Regions from separate parts of the Pseudoalteromonas sp. C12FD-1 genome, predicted to be linked through region 2. Evidence: predicted binding sites of a transcription regulator. Region 2 holds the regulator's gene; each other region holds the start of a gene.
What was found. Region 2 encodes MetJ, which represses methionine synthesis genes. Its sites were predicted from a motif close to TAGACGTCTAGACGTCTA; they were not measured.

Region 1: WDB87_RS06675 (methylenetetrahydrofolate reductase) is a predicted target of MetJ. The motif match lies at 1,558-1,575, and genes of this name have one in related genera.
Region 3: metK (methionine adenosyltransferase) is a predicted target of MetJ. The motif match lies at 2,131-2,148, and genes of this name have one in related genera.

The regions. Positions count from the first base shown of each region.
Region 1 is NZ_JBBEVD010000051.1:73,180-76,452, reverse strand. Features, by position in the region: gene WDB87_RS06680 (M16 family metallopeptidase) at 1-1,359, opposite strand, end outside; gene WDB87_RS06675 (methylenetetrahydrofolate reductase) at 1,619-2,575, shown strand; gene WDB87_RS06670 (hypothetical protein) at 2,830-3,273, shown strand, end outside.
Region 2 is NZ_JBBEVD010000034.1:71,926-75,198, forward strand. Features, by position in the region: gene WDB87_RS01575 (malic enzyme-like NAD(P)-binding protein) at 1-1,140, shown strand, start outside; gene metJ (met regulon transcriptional regulator MetJ) at 1,220-1,540, opposite strand; gene metB (cystathionine gamma-synthase) at 1,809-3,056, shown strand; gene metL (bifunctional aspartate kinase/homoserine dehydrogenase II) at 3,063-3,273, shown strand, end outside.
Region 3 is NZ_JBBEVD010000051.1:106,379-109,651, forward strand. Features, by position in the region: gene WDB87_RS06800 (5-formyltetrahydrofolate cyclo-ligase) at 1-167, opposite strand, end outside; gene WDB87_RS06805 (hypothetical protein) at 187-729, opposite strand; gene metK (methionine adenosyltransferase) at 878-2,029, opposite strand; gene tkt (transketolase) at 2,334-3,273, shown strand, end outside.

The DNA of each region.
Region 1 (3,273 bases), on a different contig from region 2:
GGTTGTACGCGCGCCATCTACAAAATATTTATTAGCCACAGCTTTAATGTCTTGTGCGGTTATGTTGTCGGCCGATTTATAAAGCTGGTTAATTACCTCAGGATCGCGCTCAAAATGCATGTATCTTGCAAGCGTTGAAGCAATGGCTTGCGATGAGTCTAAACCGTTAATAAAGCTGTATTTGAGGTTAGACTTTAAATCACTTAATTTTTGCTCATCAACAAGTTCGGTACGTGCTTTTGCGTAAGTGCGATTGATAGCATCACGTGCTTTTGCTAAATCTTCTTCGTTTTCAACTTTTACAAATACATGCAGTAAACCAGGATCTTTTGTCTCTGGATTGTAGGTAAACATTTGGCTAGCAATTTGTTTATCAACAACCAATTCTTGGTATAAGTCTGAGTTGTTTGAAAAATAAAGCTGTGAGATCAAATCAAGCGCGGCTCTGTCTTTTTTTGCAGGCTCCCAGGCCGCACCTTTGTAAGATACAAGCAACCAATGGCCAGGCAAACCTTCGTTTTTCTCATGTACATATTTAGGCGCTTGTTGTGCAGGCTCAGCTTTTATATCGGCAACGTAATCACCTTTTTTCCAGCCACCCCAATGTTTTTTCACCATAGCCATCGTGGCTTTAGGGTCTACATCGCCGACAATTACTAGCGATACATATTCAGGCTTATAAAACTTATCAAAAAATTCTTTACCGTATGCCATTTGATCTGGCATGGCTTCTATATCTTCAAAAAAGCCCATAGTGGTATGTTTATAGGTATGTTTATCAAAGGCTTCTTCGCGTACAGCGCTTAATAATTTACGAATTGGACTGGCGTTATTTTTTAAATACTCCCCTTTAACCGTAAGCGCTTCGGTTCTAAATTGCTCTTCGGTGTAGGTTAAGTTTTGAAAAATATCGGCTTCAATTTCAAGTACTTTATCAAGATGCTGCTTTGAAAAGTTTAAATGGTAGTTTGTGTAATCGTTAGTGGTGTAAGCACGGTTATCTACCCCTGCATTTTTAAATATGGCAGTGTATTCGTCTTGCGGAAATTTTTTAGAACCTTTAAACATCATGTGCTCAAAAAAGTGAGCAAAACCGGTTTTACCTTCTTTTACTTCATTACGCGAGCCAACCGATACCGGAATTTGCAGCGAGACTACATCGGGGTAATCTGTTTTAACTACCATTACACGTAAGCCGTTATCTAGCTCTTCGATTAAGTACTCTTGCGAAAATACACGTTCCTCAGCGGCTGTTGTTTGCTGTTGTTGTGCCGCTTGGGTGTTTTCGCTTTGCAATGTTGCGCAGCCTGTTAGTGCCAGCGATACCGCCAAGCTTGTTGCTAATAATTTAAATTTCATTGTTGTCCCTTTTTAAATTGAGCAAATTTGTTATTAGATTTAATGCTAATTCATAGTTGATTATGCCCTAAAGCGAATGATTGTAAGAGCTTTGCGACATTTTTAATGTAAACAACTGTGTCAATTCCCTATTTTAAAAACACTTAAGCATGAAAAATGCTCAAGTTAATTGAAAAACTTTCACTAAATAAATCTATCTAGACGTCTAAATGGCTGCTATATTAAATTACATACATTGGACTAAGCTGGAATGAGGATTATGGCTTTATCACTACAAGAAAAAATAGAAGACACCAATCAAGGTGTTTATCTTATTGGTACTACTCCGCCTAAAATTGGTACTGATAAAGCGCAACTAAAAATCATTGCAGAAAAACTACTTGCTCGCTTACACGAAATTGAATACGACGGCGTAATAATTTACGACATTCAAGATGAGAGTAGCCGCACAGATAAAGCACGCCCATTTCCATTTAAACAAACTGTAGACCCTCGTGAATACAGCCATTTATTACGTAATTTATCGGCTCCAGATGTCATTACTTACAAAAGTGTGGCACAACGTGGTGTAGAAGAGTTTAAAGGCTGGTTGGATGAAACCAAAAACGACTACGATTTAAAAAATGTGGTTTTAGTAGGTAGCCCCTCATCGGAAGGTGATATAAAACTAAGCTTGCCCGATGCCTATAAAACGCTTGCAGAGCAAAGTGATGACTTCTTTTTAGGGGGCGTTACCATAGCAGAGCGCCATGCAAGTAAGCGAAATGAGCACGAGCGCCTTATAGAAAAAACAGCACAAGGTTGTCAGTTTTTTATATCGCAAGCGGTTTACGACGCACAAGCAACTATAGAGCTAATCACTAGCTATGCGCGTACCTGTAAAGCACAAGGTATAACACCAAAACGTATTATATTAACGTTTACCCCGTGCGGCGGCGATAAAACCTTAGAGTTTATGCAATGGTTGGGTATCTCAGTGCCAGAGGCCACTAAATGGCGCATGCTTGATGCAGAAAACACATTAAGTGAATCGGTACGTATTTGCCGAGAAAACCTCGACCTAATACTTAAAAGCTGTGCGCATCTTGATGTGCCACTGGGCTTAAATATTGAGAGCTTAACAAACCGTAAAGAAGAAATTGACGCATCAATAAACCTATACCGCTTATTAAAAGCCATTATGGAATTAAACCTAGCTGAAAAACAAATTGCTTAAAAGTTAAATATGAGCCTGCCCATTATTTTTAAGTGAACTGGTATACACTACTTATATTCATGATTGTTGTTTTTTAAGGTAGTTCTGAGTATTCTTGTATGCCAATTAGGTAATTACTATTAATAAAAGGAATTTTAAATGCCATTAAATGAACAGGTGAAATCAGAAGTAATTAAAAACATTATAAAATATGAGAAAAAATTAATCACTTTTATCTAGACTCTCAGGGCTATGTAACCATAGGCGTAGGTCATATGATAAAAAACAAACAAGCTTCAGTCCTGCTCCCAATGAATAAAGTAGTTAACAATCAACCAGGTCCTCCTGCGACTCCTCTAGAAAAACAAAAAGAATTTGAAACAATAGCTAAACAAAAAAGAAACTATAAAGCTGAATGGTATAAACAATTTACTTCACTCACAATTAAAGATGTAGAAATTACACGCCAATTAAACAAACATATGGATTCTTTTTACAAAGAGCTTTCTACTCTATATAAAAAATCTAATGGTTATTACGATGACTTTGATAAATTAAACAAAAATATACAAGTCGCATTATTTGATATGATTTTTAACTTAGGCGCTGTAAAAATTGTCACAAAGTTTACTGAGTTTGATAAAGCAATCAAAGCTGGGGATTGGATTAAAGCCGCTAAAGAAAGTTACCGCCCTCAACTCAGTGCAGAAAGAAATAAC
Region 2 (3,273 bases):
GCATTAGCATATAGCCCTGGTGTTGCAGAGCCTGTGCGAGAAATTGCAGCAGATTCAGCCAATGCATATAAATATACCGGTAAAGGTAATATGGTTGCGGTGATCAGTAATGGTACAGCAATTTTAGGTTTGGGTAATTTAGGGCCATTAGCCTCTAAACCTGTTATGGAAGGTAAGGCGCTCTTATTCAAGCGTTTTGCTGGCCTAGATTCTATTGATATTGAAGTTAAGCATCGCACCACTGAAGACTTTATAAATACAGTGGCTAATATTGCCGACACGTTTGGTGGCATTAACTTAGAAGATATTAAAGCACCGGAGTGTTTTGAAATTGAAAAAGCGCTTATTGAGCGTTGCAGTATTCCGGTTTTTCATGATGACCAACATGGTACCGCTATTGTAACTGCAGCAGGTATGCTTAACGCATTAGAAGTGCAGGGCAAATCAATAGAAGATGCCATTATTGTATGTTTAGGTGCAGGCGCTGCAGCGGTTGCCTGTATGGAGCTATTAATTAAGTGTGGTGCATTGCGCGAACATATTTATATGTTAGACCGTAAAGGAGTTATCCATACTCGCCGCGATGATTTAAACGAATACAAACAGCTTTTTGCTAACAATACAGATAAGCGTACTCTACAAGATGTAATTGCTGATGCAGACGTATTTGTAGGTGTATCGGGCCCTAACTTACTTGCACCTGAAGATCTTAAGTTGATGGCCGATAAGCCAGTGGTATTTGCATGTTCAAACCCAGACCCTGAAATTGCACCTGAGCTAGCGCACAGTGCACGAAAAGACTTAATTATGGCAACGGGTCGCTCTGATTTTCCAAACCAAGTTAATAATGTTTTGTGTTTTCCGTTTATTTTCCGTGGTGCACTTGATGTACGTGCAAGCGCAATTAACGATGAAATGAAAATAGCCGCTGTTGAAGCTATTCGTAGCATTGCTAAAGAGCCAGTGCCTGAGCAAGTATTAAAAGCTGCAGGTGTGGATAAACTTGAATTTGGCGCAGATTACATTATTCCTAAGCCGATGGACCCGCGTTTATTACCACGTATAGCCAAGGCGGTTGCGATTGCGGCAGTTGAATCGGGCGTGGCGCAAATTGACTTACCTGAAAATTACATGGCTTAAATAGCCGCAAATAAAAAACCTCAGCTTGGCTGAGGTTTTTTGTTTAAGCGACTAAAAAGTAGCGAGTGTAAATACTTGGCTACTCTTCGTCTAAAATAGGTACTTCGAGCCCCATTTCTTGCATTATTTTTTTCACTTCTTCTGGAACTTTTTCTGCGTTATCTTTACGAAGGTCATCATCGTTTGGTAACGGCTGACCGGTAAAAGCATGTAAAAAGGCTTCGCATAAAAGCTCGCTATTTGTTGCATGACGCAGATTGTTTATTTGACGACGTGTACGCTCATCAGTTAATACTTTTAATACATTTAGCGGGATCGAAACGGTGATCTTTTTAACTTGCTCTGATTTTTTCCCGTGTTCTGCGTATGGGTGAATATACTCACCATTCCATTTAGCCATAAGATGTATCGTTGCCTCAGATTATTAATTTCTCACACGGCGTAAAAAGCGTGTAAATATGCGTGAAATTCTATCGTTTTAAAAAAGATAGTCAAATAATAGATAGCAATCTATCTTAATAAGCTGGCTGTAACAGTAAATAAAGGTTTATGAGAGCTTTACATGGATGTTGTTTTTAGCCATCTAGAGCTTTAAAAGCTTTGACTTATTATAATGGATAACATACTCTTTTAGACGTCTAAACATCCAAATTAATTAGGTGACGAATATGAGCGAAAAAAACAAAGCAACCATTGCTGTACGTAATGGCGTAGATGCCGATAAACATCATGGTGCCGTTGTGCCACCAATTTATTTATCGACGACGTATTCGTTTGCCGATTTTGATACAAAACGCGCATACGACTATGGACGAAGTGGTAATCCTAACCGCGATATATTAGCTGAAACGCTAGCAGAACTTGAAGGTGGTGCTCGCGGCATTATTACCGCTACGGGTATGGCTGCGGTGCATTTAGCCACACAGTTATTAAATAACGATGATACGCTGGTTATACCACACGACTGTTATGGCGGCAGTTACCGTTTATTTACGTCGTTAGAGAAGCGCGGCCTACTTAAGTTAAAGGTTCTTGACTTAACTAAACCAGAAAACTTAGCACAAATTTTAACTATTAAACCTAAATTAATTTGGATAGAAACACCAAGTAACCCTGTGCTGCGCTTAACGGATATTAAAGCCGTGACGGATATAGCAAAACAGTGCGGGGCATTGGTGGCTGCCGACAACACCTTTTTATCACCGGCATTGCAAAACCCAATTAAGTTTGGCGTAGATATTGTTGTGCACTCTACCACCAAATATATTAACGGCCATTCTGATGTTGTAGGCGGTGCAGTTGTTGCTGCAACACAAGAGCTTGGTGACGAGCTTGCTTGGTGGGCCAATAACATTGGTATTACCGGCGCTCCATTTGATAGCTATTTAACGTTACGCGGTTTACGTACTTTAAATGTGCGTTTAAGACAGCACCAAGAAAATGCCCTAGCGATTGCTAAATACCTTGAAAGCTCTGAGTATGTTAGCCAAGTTTACTACCCAGGCCTTGAATCGCACCCTCAACATACGCTTGCTAAAGCCCAGCAACTTGGCTTTGGTGGCATGGTTAGTTTTGATATTAAGGGTGATGTGGATGATGCTGCGGCGTTTTTAACAAGCCTTAAAGAATTTAGCTTAGCTGAATCGTTAGGTGGGGTTGAGAGTTTAATTTGCCATCCTGCGACCATGACTCATGCTGGTATGGAGCCTAAAGCGCGTCTTGAGGCGGGGGTGGGCGATACGTTAATTCGTATTTCGGTCGGTATTGAAGATATAGAAGACTTATTGGCTGATTTTGAGCGTGTATTTAATTTAGTTAAACCAGGGCAAAACAAAAATGTAGGCCGTGTTGGTAAAGCTGCAGGCAATGCCAATGGTGATGTAAAGCAACAGGCTGCTCACCCGGCATTGTGGTGATTGAGTATGGTAAAAAGTGTACATAAATTTGGCGGCTCGAGCTTAAGCTCGAGCGAGCGTTATAAAAGTGTGGCAAAAATTATTATTGGCCACACACAGCCTGGAGATTGCGTGGTTGTATCTGCTGCCGGTAAAACCACCGATACCTTGGTTTCGCTGTGGCAAAGTTATCAACAGCAAGATAAGCAAGCCGTTGCTGATATTTTACTGCAATTGA
Region 3 (3,273 bases), on a different contig from region 2:
TTACTAAAGTAAATGGCTATCTGTTTTTTTGAAGCTGTTTTATCGCTGTTTAGCTGTTGAGTAAAATTCAACTTTAGCTGTGCAGCGGCTTTTTCTTGCTGTTTTTTTGATAGATTATTGCGTAATTGGCGAATAGATTGGCGTATGTGTGTACGTTTATTGCTCATTGTAATTACGCACCTTCGATTAAATAGACACTAAATCAGGAAAAGCTAAGTAAACAGCAAGCACAATCAGTAGTAAAACGGCGGTGGCAATCAGTGAATATAATAAAGTATTGCTACGCGTTTTTACAGGTTCATCGAGCTGCTCGTCGAGCATTAGATCATCTTCTTGCCACTCATCGCTTTCGTCTGTAGGGGTTTTTAGCTCATTGATTGGGAGCCTTTGCTCTAGCTCTTCTAGCTTTTCTTCTAGGCGGATCAGGCTGCTTGTTATGTAGTCAAGGGCATCAAAAATCCGTTCGTCGCGCTGACTAGCTGCACTAGGGCTTTGAGGAGGCTGCTCACCAGTGGCTTGTAATTTACTTTTAATGCCGAGGCTTGCGAGTAATTTGGCTTGCTTTAGGGCTTTGTCTTTATTATTAGGTGCAAAGAGTGGTTTGCCGTTAAAAAACTGAGTTACTTTATCTTCAGACGTTTTTAGTTTATTTGCTAAATTAACGCAGGCTGTTTTAGCCTCAGTGCCCTCAGCGAGCCCTACAAACATAACGCGAAAATTATTGGCCATTTACTTATCCCTTAAGCTTTTATTATGCAAAGAGTATATACCTAAAACAGTAAGTAATTCGAGGGCTCGCTAAAACTCATTATTAACTTTTGTTTTAGATATAAAAACGGCCCTTAAAAGGGCCGTTTATTATTTAATTCGTTTTGGCTTAAAGGCCAGCAGCTGCGCGAAGTGCGTCTGCTTTATCTGTACGCTCCCAAGGGAATTCATCACGACCAAAGTGGCCGTAAGCCGCTGTTGGTTGGTAAATTGGGCGCTCTAAGTCAAGCATTTGAATTAAGCCGTAAGGGCGTAGGTCAAAGTGCTCGCGAATTAGCTCGATTAAACGACCTTCTTCAAGCTTGCTTGTACCAAAGGTTTCAACGCTGATAGAGGTAGGCTCTGCAACACCAATTGCGTAAGACACTTGTAATTCACACTTATCAGCAAGGCCAGCAGCCACTACGTTTTTAGCTACGTAGCGTGCAGCGTATGCAGCTGAGCGGTCAACTTTTGATGGATCTTTACCAGAGAAAGCACCACCACCGTGACGTGCCATACCACCGTATGTATCTACGATGATTTTACGACCTGTTAAACCACAGTCACCCATTGGTCCGCCAATTACAAAACGACCCGTTGGGTTAATGAAAAATTTAGTGGCGCTAGTAATAAGCTCGGCAGGAAGTACCGGCTTAATGATGGTTTCCATCACGGCTTCTACTAAATCATTTTGCGAAATTTCTTCAGCGTGCTGAGTAGAAAGTACAACTGCATCAATACCTACTGGCTTGCCATTTTCGTATGCAAACGTTACTTGAGATTTTGCATCTGGGCGTAACCAGTTAAGTTCGCCGCTTTTACGTACTTGCGCTTGGCGCTGTACTAAACGGTGTGAGTAAGTTATTGGTGCAGGCATAAGTACTTCTGTTTCGTTACATGCGTAACCAAACATTAAGCCTTGGTCGCCAGCGCCTTGTTCTTCTGGGCTAGTACGGTCAACACCTTGGTTTATATCAGGAGACTGCTTACCAATTGTGTTTAAAATAGCACATGAGTCTGCATCGAAACCCATGTCTGAATGCGTGTAGCCGATTTCACGTACTGTTTTACGTGTAATTTCTTCAATATCAACCCATGCGCTAGTAGTGATTTCACCACCAACCATAACCATACCGGTTTTTACGTAAGTTTCGCACGCAACACGGGCATGAGAGTCTTGCTCTAGGATAGCATCAAGTACCGCATCAGAGATTTGATCGGCGATTTTATCCGGATGACCTTCAGAAACAGATTCAGAAGTAAATAAATGTTTTGCCATTGTATTTCTGCTCACAAATATTGCGCTTCACAAACGTCGGTATTAGCGCTAAAAAATTAAGGGGCGTATTTTATCTAAAACAAAACACCTTGCATAGTGTTTTTACGCCTAGACGTCTAAATAAAATGAGTAATAACTTTTTGGTCTTAAAAAATATTCATAATAGCCCATTTTTATGGGGTTTTTAATTGCACACTGCACCCACATTAAGTAAGAATGGTTGCTATAACAGCTCTTAAGTTACTTAAGGGTATTAACGAACACATAAGTACCCGCGCAAATACACATAAAGGTAGGAGAATTCATGCCATCTCGCAAAGAACTTGCAAATGCTATTCGCGTCTTGTCAATGGACGCAGTACAAAAGGCCAAATCTGGCCACCCTGGAGCCCCTATGGGCATGGCCGATATCGCAGAAGTATTATGGCGCGATTATCTAAAGCACAATCCAACTAATCCAGAGTGGGCTGACCGTGACAGATTTATTCTTTCAAACGGCCACGGTTCAATGCTTATCTATTCTCTATTGCACCTAACTGGTTACGACTTACCACTTGATGAAATTAAAAACTTCCGTCAAATGCATTCTAAAACACCAGGCCACCCAGAGTACGGTTATGCACCAGGAGTTGAAACTACTACGGGCCCGCTAGGTCAGGGGATCACAAACGCGGTAGGTATGGCAATTGCTGAAAAAGCGCTTGCTGCACAATTTAACCGTGAAGGCCACGACATTGTTGATCACTACACCTATGCATTTATGGGTGATGGTTGTTTAATGGAAGGTATTTCTCATGAAGCATGTTCACTTGCTGGCACATTAGGCCTTGGTAAATTAGTGGCTTTTTGGGATGACAACGGCATTTCAATCGACGGTGAAGTAGAAGGTTGGTTTAGCGACGATACACCAGCACGTTTTAAAGCCTACGGCTGGCATGTAATAAGTGACGTTGATGGCCACGACAGTGATGCGGTTAGTGCTGCAATAGCAGAGGCTCAAAGTGTTACCGACAAACCATCACTAATTTGTTGTAAAACAGTGATAGGTTACGGCTCACCTAATAAATCAGGTAGCCACGACTGTCACGGCGCACCATTAGGTGATGACGAAATTAAAGCGTCTCGCGAATTTTTAGGCTGGTCTGGCGATGCATTCGAAATTCCTGCTGATATTTACGCACAGTGGGATAGCAAAGAAAAAGGCCAACAGCTTGAGTCTAGCTGGGACGAAAAATTTGCAGCAT